DNA from 4 places in the Kitasatospora sp. NBC_01287 genome. Region 3 is predicted to be linked to each of the others. Evidence: riboswitches for the same ligand, from Rfam matches in the RefSeq annotation. Region 3 holds a riboswitch; each other region holds the start of a gene.

Region 1 (4,201 bases), 2.8 Mb from region 3:
GTTGGCGACCAGGTCGGCGTAGTACGCGCTCAGCTCGGCGGCGGTCAGCGCCTTGCCCTCGAACTGGTAGGCGCCGTCCTTGTAGAACTCGGAGGAGGCGACGTCCAGCGCCAGCGCGACGTCCTTGCCGGGCACGTAGCCAGCCTTCTTGATCGCCTCGACGATCAGGTCCAGCGCCTCGCGGTTGGAGTCCAGGTTCGGCGCGAAGCCGCCCTCGTCGCCCAGGCCGGTGGAGAGGCCGCGCTCCTTGAGCACGCCCTTGAGGGTGTGGTAGACCTCCACGCCCCAGCGCACGGCCTCGGAGAACGACTCGGCGCCGATCGGCGCGATCATGAACTCCTGGATGTCGACGTTGGAGTCCGCGTGCGAACCGCCGTTGAGGATGTTCATCATCGGGACCGGCAGCACGTGCGCGTTGGGGCCGCCGAGGTAGCGGAACAGCGGCAGGTCGCTGGCCTCGGAGGCGGCGTGCGCGACGGCCAGCGAGACGCCGAGGATCGCGTTGGCGCCCAGCGAGGACTTGTCCGGGGTGGCGTCCAGGTCGAGCATCGCCTGGTCGATCAGCCGCTGCTCGGTGGCGTCGTAGCCCACCAGCTCCGGGCCGATCTGCTCGATCACGGCGAGGACGGCCTTCTCGACGCCCTTGCCGAAGTAGCGGTTCTTGTCACCGTCGCGCAGCTCCAGCGCCTCGAAGGCACCGGTGGAGGCACCGGACGGGACAGCGGCACGGCCGGTGCTGCCGTCGTCGAGGCCGACCTCGACCTCGACCGTGGGGTTGCCGCGCGAGTCGAGAATCTCACGGGCGACGACGACATCAATGGACGGCACGAGGCATCTCCTAGGCGGAAGCGGTCCTGCGGACGTGGATACGGAGTCGTTACGACCAGAGCCTAACCGCACCCGCAGCCGCGACCACCCGGACCTGGGTGCCGTCTCACGGTGTGGCTCGGCTACCCGCCGGTAGTTCACCTGAATGCGTGCCGGCTGTCGTCCGGCCCCGCCGCTCGCGCCCGGACGCCCGTGGCGACCGCGCGCGAGCGGACGGGCGGTCAGCCGAGGTTCAGCTGCTGGCCGGGCACGATCAGGTCCGGATTCGCGCCCACCGTCCGGTGGTTGGCCTGGTAGAGCCCCTGCCAGCCGTCGGCCAGGTGCTGGCTCTGGGCGATGGTGGAGAGGGTGTCGCCGGCCCGCACGGTGTAGTCGTGGCCCGAGCCCGCGACGGCGGGTGCGGCGGCCGGCACCTGCACCGGGGTCTGCATCGCGGCCGGGGCCTGCGCCGGGGCCGCGGCCCGCGCCTGGGCGGCGGCCTGGTCGTACACGCCCTGGTGGCTGGTCCAGTACCAGCCGCCGTCACTCTGGAACCAGTACACCTGGCTCGCCGCGTCCCAGCCGGCCTTGCCGGGGAAGGACGGGTCGGCGGACTGCGGGGCCTGCTGAGGATGCTGGGACTGCGGGGCCTGCTGGGCTTGCGTCTGCGGCTCGGCCTGCTGGGTCTGCTGGCTCTGCTGCGTCTGCTGGGTCTGGGCCGCCGGGGCAGCGGTGTCGACGGACGCCGCGGCGCCCCCCTTGCCCAGCCCCGCCTGCACCGAGCAGACCGGCCAGGCGCCCGGGCCCTGGTCCGCCAGCACCCGCTCGGCGACCGCGATCTGCTGCCCCTTGCTGGCCTGGTCGGCCTGGGCCGCGTACTGGGTGCCGCCGTACGCGGCCCAGGTGGACGAAGTGAACTGCAGGCCGCCGTAGAAGCCGTTGCCGGTGTTGATCGACCAGTTGTTGGTGCTCTCGCAGTTGGCGACCTTGTCCCAGACCGTGACGGGGGCCGCGTGCGCGGCGGTCGCGGTGAGCAGCGGCACCGCGACCGCCGCGCCGGCGACGCCGGCCACTGCGAGGGCCTTCTCGGCCTGGGTGCGACGACGATGACGGCCATTGCCGGTGAGCAGCATGAACTGTCCCTCTCCGCACGCCTGCGAGGTGAGCTGTCGGGTTCGGGCCCGTGAGGTTGGCCCGGCCGCGCGAGCGGCTTCACCCCTAGCCGTGGGAGACGGCAGAAATCCTGGGTCCCCCGCCCCTGCCCAAGGTGTAGGTCGGTGTCCCGGCCGCGCGGTGGGCAGGATTCGGCGTACCGCGCACGGGGTTCGCAGCTGCGAACTCCTGGGAGAGTAGGCAGATTGACCCACCAATCACAAGCTCATATCGCGTACATCACACGAGAATTACGGACGGTCGCCGATCGTCCACCAACTGATGGCGTTTGGTCAGGTTGATGCCCATTCAGATCGCCTCTGTCGGAGTAGTGCCGACACGCCGTCAGGACTTGTCGGACCTTCATCAAACTCCGCGTCAGCGCTCGACGGCGACACCGGACGGCCCCTCAGGCGTGAAGGCGACCGGCAGCGCGCGCAGTCCACGCATGATCAGGCCGCCGCGCCGGCGCAGCTCCTCGGGCGCGGCGGCGAGGTCGACATCGGGCGGCCTGGTCAGCAGGGTGGCCGGCGCCGCCCGCCCCTCCAACCCGGCCGGCGGGGCGCCGACGCAGTAGTGGATGCCGTGGCCGAAGCCGAGGTGCGGGCCGTCCGTGCGGGCCGGGTCCAGGGTGTCGGGCCCGCGGACCTGGTCGGGCCCGCGGGCCTGGTCGGGTCGAGACCGGCCGACGGCTCACACCGTGGCAGCAGGGGCGTCAGAGGTCGGACGGTCGCCGAACACCAGCAGCGGGATACCGTCGAGGCATGTCTGATCGGCCCGAACTCTTCACCTGGGGGTTCGCCTCCAACCCCTACCCGGCGTACGCCTGGCTGCGTGAGCACGCGCCCGTGTACAAGGCCCAGCTGCCGAGCGGCGTCGAAGCCTGGCTCGTGACCCGCTATGCCGACGCCCGCCAGGCGCTCGCGGACAGCCGTCTCAGCAAGAACCCGGCCCACCACGACGAGTCGGCACACGCGAAGGGGAAGACCGGGATCCCGGGAGAGCGCAGCGCCAACCTGATGACGCACCTGCTCAACATCGACCCGCCGGACCACACCCGCTTGCGCCGGCTGGTCTCCAAGGCGTTCACGCCGGGCCGAGTGGCGGAGTTCGAGCCCCAGGTGCAGGGCCTCGCGGATCGACTCCTCTCGGAATTCTCCGGCAGGGGCGAAGCGGACCTCATCCATGAGTTCGCCTTCCCGCTGCCGATCTACGCGATCTGCGACCTCCTCGGTGTTCCCAAGGAGGATCAGGAGGACTTCCGCGACTGGGCGGGCATGATGATCCGCCACGGCGGCGGTCCACGTGGAGGGGTGGGCCGAGCCGTCAAGCGCATCCGCGCGTACCTGGCAGACCTGATTCACCGCAAGCGGGCGGACCTCGGGGACGACCTGATCTCCGGTCTGATCCGGGCCGGCGACCACGGCGAGCACCTCACCGAGAACGAGGCCGTCGCGATGTGCTTCGTGCTGTTGTTCGCGGGGTTCGAGACGACCATCAATCTGATCGGCAACGGCGCGCTGGCGCTGTTTCAGAATCCGCCCCAGCGAGCGCTCCTTCAGGCTGCCGTCGCGGACGGGGATTCCCGATTGCTCGACACGGGGATCGAGGAACTGCTGCGCTACGACGGCCCGGTGGAGTTGGCCACCTGGCGCTACGCCACCCGACCACTCGAAATCGGCGGCCAGGCCGTGTCCACGGGTGACCCGGTCCTCGTCGTCCTCGCCGCCGCGGACCGTGATCCCGCCAGGTTCGGCCAACCGAACACCCTCGACCTGGCCCGCGCCGACAACCCGCACCTCGGTTTCGGCCACGGGATCCACTACTGCATCGGCGCCCCGCTGGCCCGCCTGGAGGGTCGGGTGGCGCTCTCCAGCCTGCTGACCCGGCTGCCCGACCTGCGGCTCGCCGTGGACCCGGCAGAACTGCGCTGGCGCGGCGGTCTGATCATGCGCGGGCTGCGGGAACTGCCGGTCGAATTCACTCCCGAATCGCCCCGCTGAACATCGACGGCGTCGGCGTAGCGGGTCACCAGCCAGGCGTCAACCCCGCTCGGCAGGGTGGTCCGGTGCACTGGGGCGTGCTCGCGCGGCCAGGCGTACGCCCGGGTGCGGATCGGCGGCGAACTCCCAGGTGAACAGGGGCGGCGGCGGGAAATCCGGCTGATCCGGCATGTCTTGACGTTATCCCGTCCCCAGGAGGAGTGAGCCTGGTCACCTGACGGGTAATCCCTGTTGCGGAG
Region 2 (4,201 bases), 5.5 Mb from region 3:
GGGTGGCCGCCAGAGCCCTGGTACGGGCCGGGGTACGGGGTGGGACCCTGCTGTCCGCCGGGGCCGGGGAACGGTCCGGCCGCCGGCGGCGGGACCGCCGCACCCGGCCAGTCCTTCGGCTCCGGCCCGCCGGCCAGGTCAGGCCCGCCGTCCGGGTCCGGCGCCCGCCACACGTCGTCGGCGCTCATCGTTCCGGCCTCCCCTTGTGCTGTTCCGCCGCAGGCCAGAGCCGTTCGGCCCGCGAGCCCCCGAGCGTACGGGAAGGCCCCGGACCGGCCGCCGCCGGGGCGCTCGTGCCAGGTCGGTCGGTACGCCGCTAACGCTCGGCCTCCGGCGCCCCGCCGCCGGTGCTGTACCAGTCCCAGGGCAGCGGCCCGCGGCGCGGCAGGTGCGGCTCGCGCGCGTTGATGGTGATCAGCGGGCGGTCCTTCCAGACGCTCGGGCTGTTGGACCGCCGGCAGAGCTCGGTGCGCGCGTGGTCGGTGTTGGCCACCAGGACCAGCACCGTCTCCTTGCGCAGCCCCTCGAAGGCCGCCGGGTCCGGGTCGTCCAGCACGGCGCGCAGCCGGGCCCGGTCCGCCAGCCGCAGCCGACCCCGGTTGCCGTAGCCCAGCGGGCGGGCCTCGGCGGTGCTCCTGGCCGCACCGCGGGCGAGGGCGAGCAGGGGCAGCAGGGTGGGGATCCGGCCCGGGTCGGTGACCGCCTCGCTCTGGGCGGCGCGGTAGACGGCCAGGCCGAGCAGGGTCCGCACCGCCTCCAGGTCGCCGCCCGCCACCCGCCACCCGCCACCCGGGGATCGTGTCCGGCGGCCCAACCGGTCAGCCCCTGGGCCCAGTGCATCGCCACGTCCAGGGCGGGCGCCTTGCCCAGCAGGGCGGCGTCGACCTCCCACCACCAGTGCGGCTCACCCTCCGCCCCTTCGACGGCAGGCTCCAACTCGTGCACAGCCCCACCTCGTTCCCGATGCGACCGCCGCTCCCCGGTCGGGGGCGCGCCCCTTCATCGTGCTGCGGCGCGCGGTGCCGTGTCCGCCGATCGGGCAAACCCGGGCGGCCGAGCGGGCCGGACTCCGGCGCCCCGCCCGGCCGTCGGGACGCCCGGGAACGGCCGTCGGACCCCCGGGGGCGTCCCTCGGGCCGCTGGGGAACGGCCGTCAGGGAGTCTGGCCGTACAGGTGCTCGACGTGCAGCTTGACCACCAGGCGGCGCTCGCGGACCATCGCGGCGCGGTAGTCGTCCCAGTCGGGGTGCTCGCCCTCCAAGGTGCGGTACAGGTCGATCAACTCCTCGACGGTGGCGTCGTCCTCGGCCGCCGCCACCGGGGTGAGCTCGGCGGTGCCCTCGGCGACCGCCCAGGTCCAGAAGTCCGGCGTGGTCGCGTACAGGCTGGCGCGCGGGTCCCGGGCCAGGTTCTTCGCCTTCGCCCGGTCGGCGGTGATCGAGACCCGGATCAGCTCCTTCGCCGGGTCGTAGGCGTAGCGGATGTTGGACAGCTGCGGCCGCCCGTCCCGCTTCAGGGTCACCAGCACGCCCGTGATCTGGGCGGCGAACAGTTCGCGGATCTTGGCTTCGTCGGCCATGGGCCTCTCCTCATCGGCTGATCAGCTGGTCGGCACCGGCTCGTCCGCGCCGGCAACTCCCAACCTAGCGGCGGCGGACGCGAGTCCGGGCGCGATCACCGCCGCCGGGAGCGGCGGACCTGACGCAGTACCGATCGGCGTTCCCGGGGTGACCGTCCGTAGCTACGCCGCGGTGTCAGCCGCGGTGTCAGCTGAATGCGATGGGACAGCCCCGCCGCAGCGAATGCTGAGCCGCACGCAGGTGGAGCGCGACGTAGAAGGTGCTGTCGAGATCCTCCGCCCAGGGCCCCGGCCGCGCGGCGGCGAGCTCCTTCGCCGCCCCGCCCATGAACCACATCGTCAGGTCGAGGTTGTCGCACATCTCCGGGACCTCGGCAGGCAGCTCGACCACTGCGGCCAGCCGCTCGGCAATCCCCAGCACCTGGGGAGCACCCGCGACCATCGTCTCGTCCGTGTAGCTGGAGCTGACCGGCAGCCAGATGTCCTCCTCCAGGGAGATCGGGACCATGACCGTCCAGCCGCAGACGGTCTCGATCTCCTCCCGCTCCAGATGTGCCTCGCACAGAGCCGTGAACCCGTCCATCGAGGGGATCAGCTTCTCCTCGAAGGACTGGCCAGAGCCGCGGACGAAGTCCGCCCCCTCAGGCACCGGCTCGTACGGCGCTGTCCCGCGCTTCGCCAGCTCCGCGTTCAGGGCTGCCGACGTCTCACCCCACCCGTCCTCATCCCCACCGAACCACTCCTCCGCGCTGATGCTGACCAGGTAGACACCCATGGCCGCAAGCTATGGCAGGCCAGTGACACAGCATTTCGCCGACGCCGCCCCGCAAACACCACGGCAACCAATCGCAACCCAGCGTGAACGGTCTCAGTACGGAGCATCGGTCGGCGACCGTGATTCGCGTGTGACGTGTGCGATGCGGGGTTGTTATCGAGGTGATGATCCGTCTAGTCTCCCCAGCAACCCGCCGCCGCGCGGGCACCCGGGGCCGGAACGCCGAGTCCTGCCCACCGCGCTCCCGGGACCACGACCACACCTCTGGGCAGGGGCGGGGGACCCAGGTTTCGATGCCGTCCCCGTACGGCTCGGGGTGAAGCCGTCCGCCGGATCCGTCCGCGAACGGCCGGGCCAACCTCCCGGTCCGAACCCGACAGCTCACCTCGCAGGCGTGCGGAGAGGGATGTTCGATGGGCATATCCGGAGTCTTTTCCGGTCCGGGCCGCCACCGCCGCCCCACCCAGGCCGAGCGCGCGGTGACCGTCGCGACCGTGGCCGGCGCGGGGCTGGCCCTGCCGCTGCTGACCGCGACCGGCGCGCACGCGGCCACCCCCGCCACCTGGGACACCGTCGCCCAGTGCATGACCAGCGGCAACTGGAGCACCGACACCGGGAACGGCTTCTACGGCGGCCTGCAGCTCAGCCAGGACAACTGGCTCACCTACGGCGGCGACCAGTACGCGGCGCAGGCCTCGCACGCGACCCAGGCGCAGCAGATCGCGGTGGCCGAGCAGCTGCTCGCCGCCCAGGGCCCGGCCATCTGGGGCACCTGCGCGACCACGGCGGGGCTGACGACGGCCGCGCCCACCCCGACCGCGCCGGTGAGCACACCCGCTCCGACGCCGACCGCGCCCGCACCGACCACGCCCACCACGCCCACCGATCCGCTCCCGACCGCACCGGTGGGCGCGCCCGCGCCCGTCAGCAGCGCGCCGACCGCGCCCACCCCGCCGACCGCACCGGTGACGCCGCCGAGCCCGGGCGCGCCCACCACCGCGCCGACCGCCCCGAGCGCACCGGCGCCGAGCACGCCGCCCGCCGCCCCGCCCACCGCCCCGGGCGCGACCGCGACGCCCGCGCCCGGTTCCAGCACGCCGGCGTCCAGCGTTCCCGCCCCCGCGAGCCCCACCTGGGCCGCCCCGGTGCCGGGCACTCCCGCCGCCACCCCGACCGTGCCGCCCGCGACCGTGCCGACCGCCCCGGCACCCGGCACCCCGGTGTCCGCCGCCCCGCAGGCGCCCGCGCAGCCCACCGCGCCCGGCACGCCGGCCGGCGCCATCGACGCAGCCGGCGCCCCCACCGCGACCCCGAGCGCCCCCGCCGCCGGCTACACCGTGCAGAGCGGCGACAACCTCTGGGACATCGCCCAGCAGCACCACCTCGACTCCTGGCAGCAGCTCTACCAGGCGAACCTCGGCGTGGTCGGCGGCAACCCCGACCTGATCCACCCCGGGCAGCAGCTCCAGCTGCCCTGATCCCCGGCAGCCCGGTGCCACCCGGCACCGGGCTGCGACCGCCGGTCCCCCACCGGCCCCCTACCGACCCCCGCCGGTCACAATGGACACATGTCACGACGCGCCACCAGGCCCCGCCCGACCCAGCGCCCCGCCGAGCCCACCGCCTGCCCGTGCGGCCTGCCCGCGAGCTACGCCGACTGCTGCGGCCGGCTGCACCGCGGCCTGGCCCCGGCGGTCACCGCCGAGCAGCTGATGCGCTCACGGTTCAGCGCCTTCGCGCTGGAGGACACCGCCTACCTGCTGCGCAGCTGGCACCCGCTGACCCGGCCGGCGGAGGTCGACTACGCCCCTGAGCTGCGCTGGCAGCGGCTGGAGATCCTGGGAAGC
Region 3 (4,201 bases):
GCGCGGTGGCCGTCATCGCCAGGGCGGTGGTGGCGGCGGCGGTGACCGCCAGCACCCGGGCGAATCGGCGCGCGGTGCCCGACGGGGGTGTGATCGCCATCGGCTGACGACTCCAATCGCCGTGAGAGCTCGGGGTGAGCCCTCGGAGGAGCTGAGGTCCGAGCGCAGACGTTAGCGAGTCAGGACGGATGAGTCCAAACCCCCACCGATACGAATATTTGATCCACAATCGGACACCAGAACGCCGAAAGCCCGGCCTCCGTGCTGGAGACCGGGCCTGGGTGACGCCCCGCCAGGGACGTCGGGTACGTCAGGAGCCGTCAGGGGCGGACGATCGCCTCGATCCCCATCACGGTGGCCGACTCGTACTTGACGTTCTCACCGGCACGCGGCGCGTGGATCATCACACCGCCACCCACGTACATGCCGACGTGGCCGTAGTTGTTGAAGATCAGCAGGTCGCCCGGCTGCGCGTTGGCGATGTTGGTGCCCTCGTTGGTGCCGCTCGCGGCCTGCTCCTCGGAGGTGCGCGGCAGCGAGACCCCGGCCTGCGCGTAGGCCCACTGCATCAGGCCCGAGCAGTCGAAGGTGCTGGGACCCTCGGTGCCGTACTTGTACGGCGAGCCGAGCTTGCTCTCGGCGGCGGCGATCGCGGCGGCGGCGGCCGAGCTGCCGGTGGTCGGCGCGGCAGGCGCGGCCGGTGCGGTGGCCGTGCCGGAGGAGCTGCCCAGGTCGGTGCGGGAGGAGTCGCGCGAGGCGGCGGCCTGGGCGTCGGACTGCGCCTTGGCGGCAGCGGCCGCCTTCGCCTGCGCGGCGGCCTGGTCGGCGGCGGCCTTGGCGGCGGCGTCGGCCTTCGCCTGCGCGGCGGCCATCTGCTGGCGCTGCTGCTCGGTGAGCGAGTTGAGCAGGCTCTGGGCCTGCGCCAGCTTGGCCTGGATGGTCGCCTTGGCCGTCTTCAGCTGCTGGGTGGTGGCGTCCAGGGCGGCGAGCTTGGTCTGCGCGTCGGACTTGGACTGGTCGAGCACCCGCTCATCGCCCTGCAACTCCTTCAGCGTCTCCGCCTGGGTGCTGTTGAGCTGGCTGATCGAACTGGCCTGGGTGAGGAAGCTGTCCGGATTGGACGAGAGCATCATCTGGACGGTCGGCGATATGCCGTTGTTGGCGTACTGGTCGGCGGCCACCGAGGCCAGCCCGGCCTGCAGGTTGGTCACCTGGTCCTGCTGCCGCGCCACCTGGTCCTGCAGGTCGCCGACCTGCTTCTGCAGCGTCTGCTGCTGGGCCTGGGCCCCGTCGTACTGCTCGGTGGCCTGCTCCGCCTGGTTGTTCAGATCGTCGACCTGGGACTTGACCTGGTCGAGCGAGGGCGCCGGGTCGGCGTGCGCCGCGCCCTGCGAGGAGAGCGCCATGGCGGTCGCGGCGGCGGCGGTCAGGATCGACGCGCGGGTACGACCGACGGGCTTGGGACGACGATGGGACGCCACGAATCCTTCTTCCCTCGAACCGCCTACCGGGTGAGCTGACGGGTTCGGGCTGGAAGAGATGCCCTACGACGCCTCACCGGCCCGTGGCCGACCTGGCGCCGATTCACCCCGAGGAACGTGGTTCCCCGGCTCCGGTCCGCAGCCTTCCCGAAGGAGATCCGTCGGGCAGTCAACTGCCCGTGCTGCTTTCCAGACTCGGCGGTGCCCGCGCCGTCACCCGGGTCGGGTGATCACCATCGCGTGGGTCTGATTGCCGACCCTAGTAACAAATCTGTGATCCGTTCAAATCCTTGTCGGAAAAACCCGGAAACTTTGACTCTCCGTGCTAGGGGGATCACCGGCAAGTGATCACACGGTGCACGAAGAAGTGTCCCCCGTCACACGCGAAGGGTGACGGGGGATCAGCAGTGCGCCCGGCACGGCGGGGCGACGGTGGGTCAGGGCCGGCGGATCGTGTTGATCTGACCGATCGAGACGGCGTCGGCGATCCGGACCACGTCACCGGTGTGCGGCGCGTGCACGGCCTTGCCGTTGCCGATGTACATGGCCACGTGGTGCCGGTCGCTGCCGTAGATGATCAGGTCGCCGGGCTGCGCGTTGGCGATGTTGGTGCCCACGTTGGCGCCCACCGTGGCCTGCTCCTGCGAGGTGCGCGGCAGCGAGACGCCGGCCTGCGCGTAGGCCCACTGCATCAGGCCCGAGCAGTCGAAGGTGGTGGTGCCGGTGGCGCCCCAGACGTAGGAGTCGCCGAGCCGGCTGAGCGCCTCCTGGACGGCCTGGCCCGCGTAGCCGGAGGCCGGCGGCAGGTCCAGGGTGCTGAGGTCGGTGCGGGCGCTGCTGCGCGAGGCGCGGTCCTGGGCGGCGAGCTGGGCCCGCTGCGAGGCGCTCAGCGAGTTGAGCAGCTTCTGCGCGGCGGCCAGCTTGGCCTGCACGTCCGCCTTGGCCTGGTTCAGCTCCTGGGTGGCCGAGTCCAACTGGGCCAGCGTGTCGGCCGCTTCCTTCTTCTCCTGGTCGAGGTTGCGCTCCTGGCTCTGCACGGACCTCAGCGCGTTCGCCTCGGTGCTGGAGGCCACCTGCATGCTGGACGCCTGGTCCAGGTAGGCGCTCGGGTTGGAGTTGAGCATCAGCTGGACGGACGGATCGATCCCGCCGTTCTGGTACTGGTCGGCCGCCACCCCGGCCAGGCCGGTCTGCAGCTGGGTCACCTGGTCCTGGGAGCGCGCCACCTGGTCCTGCAGCTGGGAGGCCTGCTGGCGCAGCTCGTCGCCGCGCTCCTTGGCGCCGTCGTACTTCTCGGCCGCCGCTTCCTGCTGGTTGTTCAGGTCGTCGATCTGCGCCTTGACCTGGTCGATCGTGGGCGCCGGATCAGCCCAGGCCCCACTCTGCGAGGAGAGTGCGACCGCGGTCGCCGCAGCGGCGGTGAGCACGGAGATCCGCGCGCGGCTCGACTGCTTGGGACGGCGGTGGGACGCCAAGGGACTGCTCCTTCTTCTACCGGTCTCACCCGAACGGATGAGTGGCCGGAAAAATAGGTTTGACGCCAGACCCTAGTGAACATCAGATCCCCGCGCCACTCCCCCGTGGTCACCAACCACCTGTCACCCGCAGGTGTTCACCTGGTCTTCACCAGCTGAGCGCTGGTCAACTGCGCGCCAGCCGGTTCAGCAGCAGCACCGAGGCGACCGGGCGCGCACCGGCCTTCCGCACGCCGTCGGCCACCTCCCGGTCGGCCGAGACCACCACCACCGGACGGCCCTGCGGCTCGGCCCGCACCAGCTGCCGGATCAGCTCGTCGGCGGTCTGCCCGGTCCGGCTGAACCGCACCCGCACCCCGCGCGGCGGTGCCATGATCACCGGCACGTCCAGGTCCTGGCCGTCGAAGACGCAGGTCACCTCGGCCTGGGTGCGCTGCGCCAGCATCGCGAGCCCGCCCAGCAGCCGCATCCGCTGCTGCTCCAGCGGCAGTGTCGGATAGCCGGTCTTGGTCACGTTGTAGCCGTCCACCACCAGGTGGACCTGCGGGATCGCCAACAGCTGGTCGAGCAGCGCCGGGTCGTCCTCGGCCAGCCCGCGCCGGGCCACGTCGTGCGGCGAGGCCGAGCCCGGGACCACCGCGTCCACCAGGTCGGCCGGGTGCAGTTGGGTGACCGGCAGCGCCAGCTCGCGCTGCAGGCCCTGGGCCGACTGCAGCACCGTGTCGAGCAGCAGCCGCAGCCGCATGTCCTCCACACTGCGCCCCTCGCGGGCCGAGCGGCGCCCGGCCTCCAGCGCGGTCTCCAGCTCGGCCACCCGGTGCTTGAGCCGCCGGGCCTCGCTCTCGGCGGCGCCGCGCTCGGTGGCGGCGGCCCCGGCGGCGGCGGTCAGCTCGGCCTGCAGCTTGCGGCTCTCGGCCTGGGCCCGGCGGGTGTCGCTCTCCAGCCCGCGCAACTTCTTGCGCAGCGCCTCCAACTCCTTGCGGGTGCCCTCGGCCTCCGCGCGCTGGCGCTCCAGGTCGGCACGGGCCGCCGCGCGGGTGGCGGTCAGCTCCTCCTGGAGCTTCTCCACCAGTCGGGCCGACTCGGCGGCCGCGTCCTCGGCACCGGCCCGCTCGGCCTGCTCACCGGCCTCGGCGACCAGCCTGGTCCAGCCGCGACTGCGCAGCAGGTAGGCGGCGGCGGCCACGTCCAGCGGCTCGGCCGCGCCCGGCACCTGGCCCGCCTCCAGCGCCTTGACCAGGTCCG
Region 4 (4,201 bases), 2.4 Mb from region 3:
CGTCCCGGCGCAGCGCGTAGCCGATGAAGGCCGCACGCTGACTCTCCACGCCCTCCACGCCGAGCACCGCGTTGCCCAGCGGCACCGCGTCCTCGCCCTCCTCGGTCAGCGTGACGGCCAGCCGGTAGACGGTGCGCGGGTGGTTCTCCGCCTCCTCCAGGTAGAGGGCCACCTGGTCGGCGCAGTCCTCCCGGTCCCGCGGCTCGAAGGGCAGGAAGCGGGCGGTCTCGGGATCGCCGAAGATCGCGTGCAGGGCGTCGATGTCGCGCGGCACGTGGTGGAACTCGCGGATGGTCAGCCGCGGTCCGGTGAGCAGGACGGGGTGCATGGCAGGTACGGTAGTGCGCCCGCGAGCGGTTACCGTACCTGCCATGGACCAGGAAGACCTGCGGCTCGCACCCCGACCGCACACCGCTGAGCTGCTGCGATGGGCCCAGGAGCAGGGCCTCGAACCGGTCCCCGCGGCAGCGGTGGACGCGGTGCTGACACTGCTCGAACTGGGTGACGCCCAGCTGCGCGAGGGCTTCCCCGTGCTGACCTCGGACCTGCTCCAGGAGCTGCTGTACGAGCGGATCCACCTCTACGTCCAGCCGCCCGCCGAGCAGTCCCCGTTGGCCTACGGCGCGGCGGTACGGCTGCTGATCGACCATCAGCGGGCCGCCAAGCGGCTCAACGCCAAGCGGCAGCAGCGCCTGCGCGAGGAGGCCGACTGGCAGGGCGAGCTGCTGGCCGGGCTGCTGCGCCAGCCGCACCTGCTCACCTGGCCCCGGCTCTACACCCTGCTGCTGCGCGAGGCGGGAGTGGCCGCCGCCGGGCCGGACGCCGTGCGGGCCTGGCTGGACGGCTTCCGGGCGCTGCCCGAGCAGGACCGGATCGAGGCGTTCGCACAGCTGGCCGACCTCGACCAGCCCGAGGGCGCGGCCGGCTGGACCGAGGGCGTGCTGCTGTCGATCGGGATGGCCACCGACGGCGCCCGGCTGCTGGTCGAGAACCGCCTGATGCAGCGCAGCTACCGCAACCTGGCCGGGCGCACCGCGCTGGGCCTGCCGATGCCACCCGAACTGGCCGGCGACTTCCCGGCCTTCGAGGCGGCGGTGCAGGCCGAGGCGTTGCGGCTGCTCGGCGAGTGGACCGTTCCCGGCCTGCCCGCGCTGCTGCTGACCGAGTACCAGGACCTGGCCCCGGAGCCGGGGGCCGCCGAGGTGGACGGCTACATCGTCAAGCGCGGGCTGGTGGACCTGCCGGACCTCGGTGACTGGCCGGGGGCGGCGGACACCACCGAGCAGCCGGACACCGCGCCGTGGCCGGACACCACGGAGCCGCCCGACGCCACGGGGTGACGCCGGGCGGCAGCCGGACGCTACGGGGTGACGCCGTGGGCGTGCAGCCAGCCGGCCGCCTCGACCGGGGCGCCGCCACCGGGGCGGACCTCCAGGCGCAGGCGCGGTCCGGCGGGGCCCGCGCCGGGCGGGGCGGCCATGGTGCCGGTGGCGCCGACCGTACCGAGCACCGCGCCCTGCGCGAGCGGGCCCGCCGGGACGGCGATCGTGGCGAGGTGGCAGTACCAGAGCTCGGTGCCGTCCGGCAGGGTCTGGATCACCCGGTAGCCGTAGGCGCCGGACCAGCCCGCCGAGCTGACCTGCCCGCCGGCCACCGCGGTGACCGGGGTGCCGGCTGGGGCGGCGAAGTCGAGACCGGTGTGCAGCTGCGCCCAGTGCCCGCCGGCCTGGCCGAGCGCGCTCAACGTGTACTTGGTCAGCGGCAGTTGGACGTCAGCCGGCTGGGGCACCGCCAGGGCCGGAGCCTCGGCGGACGGCTCGGCCCGGGGTGCGGCGGCCTCGGCGTCGGCGGCGGCGGGCGCCTGCCGGACCTGGACGGCCTGCTGCGCGGCCCGCTTGGCGGCCGCCTCGTTGGCCGCCTCCAGGCGCGCGGCCTCCTCCGTGGCGGTGCGGCTGTCCGCCTGCTGCTGGATCCGCGCGGCCAGGGCCAGGCCGGGGTCGGCGGCACCGTCCGTGGCGGCCGGCGTCCCGTCCGGGGCGGCGATCGGAGCGGCGGGCGCCGGGTTCGGGGTGGCAGCGGCGGCCGCGCCGGCGGTCAGCCCGGTGGCGCCGAGCGCGGCGGCCATCGCGGTGACACCGAGGGCTGGAGCACCGACCCGCGCCTGGCGGGGCACCCGGTGCCGGGCGGCCTCCGCCGTCATGCCGGGGTGGTCGAGCAGTCCGGTACCGCTCGCCTCGAGGCGGCTCTCCGGGGGGTGCGTCAACGCCACGGGGGCGCGCTCCTTTCCTTCCCTCGCGCCTACCGGGTTAGCTGACGGGTTCGGAGCAGGAAGGTCTCCTACGGTCCGACCTGGGCGCTTACAGCCTGGGTCGAGCCGATTCACCCCAAGGAACGTGGTTCCCCGGCTCCCGGCCCGGCCCGTGGGCCGAGTCCTGGATTAGGCGACGGCGCACGGTGCCGTTTCGGGTACGGCGTTGCCGACCGCGCTGCGTTATCAAACGTTAATCCCAGGAGGCCGTGATTCCAAGCCCGCTCCGATCGGATTGTCACACTCATTGAGCGTCATGCTCCCGTCATAACAGGAGCCTCGGACCCACTCGCCGAGCGCCGATCTGAGTAGCCGTACTCATGTGCCGAACACGGGAGTTGGCAATCCTTCGGGTATGACTTCCTCGGTACAGCCGCGGACCACGTCCGCCTATTACCTCCAGGCGATCCTCTCCTTCGCGCTCTCCCTCGGCGGGCTCTCGGTCGGAATCGCCTGTCTCCCGGTGAGCTCCTGGATGCGCGCCTTCCTCGCCCTCGGCCTGCTCTACGCGACCACCTCCGCCTTCACGCTGGCCAAAGTGGTCCGCGACCGTCAGGAGGCCGGCGAGATCGTCACCCGGGTCGACCAGGCCCGACTGGAGAAGCTGCTCGCCGAGCACGACCCGTTCCGGGCCGACGGCCTCTGAGGGCGCGGGCGGGCGAGGAGACGCAGGGGCGCGGGCAGGCGGGGCGCGGACAGGTGGGGCGAGGGCAGGCGGACGCGGGCGCGGGCAGAACTTGACGGCTAAGGCTATTAGCCATAGCTTTGTGGGTGTCGGCAAGGGGCCGGCGCCCACCGCACGCCGGACCAGGAGGTCCACCCCATGAACGCCACCACCACCCCGCAGACCCAGTACCTGCAGCTCCCCGGCGGCACCATCGCCTTCGACGACACCGCGGGCCCGGGCACCCCGGTCGTGCTGCTGCCCGGGATGCTCGACTCCCGCGCCGCCTACCGGCACCTGCGGCCGCTGCTCACCGCCGCGGGGCACCGGGTGATCACCATGGACCTCCGGGGCTTCGGCGAGTCCTCCATCACCTGGGACGACTACTCCCCCGCCGCGGTCGCCACCGACGTGGTCGCGCTGCTGGCCCACCTGGACCTCACGCGGGCCACCCTGGTCGGCCAGTCCTACACCGGCGCCACCGCGGTGCGGGCCGCCACGCTGGCGCCGGAGCGGGTGGCCGGGGTCGTCCTGCTGGACGCCTTCGTCGAGCAGCCGGCCCCCGGCCTGCTGACCCGCGCCATGGTCCACCTGCTCGGCTCCGTGGTGATCGCCTTCCCGAAGGCCTGGGGCTACTACCTGAACAAGATGGCCATGCCGACCACCAAGCCCGCCGACCACGAGCGGTACGTGGCCGGCCTGGTGGCCGCGCTGCGCACCCCGGGCCGGCGCCGGGCCACCCGCGGCCAGGTCCGCGGCGACGCCGGCCCGACCGGTTGGGCCGAGGAGCTGCGCTGCCCGGTGCTGGTGGTGATGGGCAGCAAGGACCCCGACTTCCCGAACCCGGAAATGGTCGCGGACCGTCAAGCCAGTGTGATGAACGCCCGTAAGGTGATGATCGACGGTGCCGGGCACTACCCGATGGCGGACTACCCGCAGGCCACCGCCGACGCCCTGCTCCCCTTCTTCGCCGAGGTGGCCTGATGCCCCGCGCCGGACTCACCCCCGACCTGGTGGTCGACCACGCGCTCGCACTGATCGACGCCGAGGGCCCCGAGGCCCTGACCCTGGCGGGCGTGGCCCTGCGAGCCAAGGTGGCCGCCCCCTCGCTCTACAAGCACGTGCCCGGCGGCCTGGGCGGACTGCGCCGGCTGGTCGGCATCCGGGTCACCGCCGACCTGGGGGCCCGGCTGGAGCAGGCCATCACCGGACTGACCGGGGATGCCGCG

The links. A riboswitch is a leader RNA that binds a small molecule or an ion and turns the genes downstream of it on or off. The one in region 3 is predicted to bind cyclic di-AMP.
Region 1: another riboswitch for cyclic di-AMP. It lies ahead of OG455_RS42085 (transglycosylase family protein); the one in region 3 lies ahead of OG455_RS29280 (NlpC/P60 family protein).
Region 2: another riboswitch for cyclic di-AMP. It lies ahead of OG455_RS04820 (transglycosylase family protein); the one in region 3 lies ahead of OG455_RS29280 (NlpC/P60 family protein).
Region 4: another riboswitch for cyclic di-AMP. It lies ahead of OG455_RS18350 (M23 family metallopeptidase); the one in region 3 lies ahead of OG455_RS29280 (NlpC/P60 family protein).

Annotation. Positions count from the first base shown of each region.
Region 1 is NZ_JAPEPB010000001.1:3,907,716-3,911,916, forward strand. Features, by position in the region: gene eno (phosphopyruvate hydratase) at 1-828, opposite strand, end outside; gene OG455_RS42085 (transglycosylase family protein) at 1,050-1,940, opposite strand; cyclic di-AMP (ydaO/yuaA leader) riboswitch at 1,945-2,093, opposite strand; partial or broken gene OG455_RS16470 (cytochrome P450) at 2,338-2,622, opposite strand; gene OG455_RS16475 (cytochrome P450) at 2,724-3,962, shown strand; partial or broken gene OG455_RS16480 (cytochrome P450) at 3,971-4,133, opposite strand.
Region 2 is NZ_JAPEPB010000001.1:1,188,895-1,193,095, forward strand. Features, by position in the region: gene OG455_RS04800 (hypothetical protein) at 1-188, opposite strand, end outside; gene OG455_RS04805 (hypothetical protein) at 317-775, opposite strand; gene OG455_RS04810 (PPOX class F420-dependent oxidoreductase) at 1,154-1,579, opposite strand; gene OG455_RS04815 (hypothetical protein) at 1,767-2,354, opposite strand; cyclic di-AMP (ydaO/yuaA leader) riboswitch at 2,604-2,765, shown strand; gene OG455_RS04820 (transglycosylase family protein) at 2,768-3,832, shown strand; gene OG455_RS04825 (YchJ family protein) at 3,923-4,201, shown strand, end outside.
Region 3 is NZ_JAPEPB010000001.1:6,693,449-6,697,649, reverse strand. Features, by position in the region: gene OG455_RS29285 (C40 family peptidase) at 1-100, opposite strand, end outside; gene OG455_RS29280 (NlpC/P60 family protein) at 321-1,481, opposite strand; cyclic di-AMP (ydaO/yuaA leader) riboswitch at 1,488-1,655, opposite strand; gene OG455_RS29275 (NlpC/P60 family protein) at 1,919-2,956, opposite strand; gene OG455_RS29270 (NYN domain-containing protein) at 3,123-4,201, opposite strand, start outside.
Region 4 is NZ_JAPEPB010000001.1:4,320,562-4,324,762, forward strand. Features, by position in the region: gene OG455_RS18340 (GNAT family N-acetyltransferase) at 1-328, opposite strand, end outside; gene OG455_RS18345 (hypothetical protein) at 372-1,340, shown strand; gene OG455_RS18350 (M23 family metallopeptidase) at 1,361-2,269, opposite strand; cyclic di-AMP (ydaO/yuaA leader) riboswitch at 2,282-2,454, opposite strand; gene OG455_RS18355 (YiaA/YiaB family inner membrane protein) at 2,664-2,954, shown strand; gene OG455_RS18360 (alpha/beta fold hydrolase) at 3,132-3,956, shown strand; gene OG455_RS18365 (TetR-like C-terminal domain-containing protein) at 3,956-4,201, shown strand, end outside.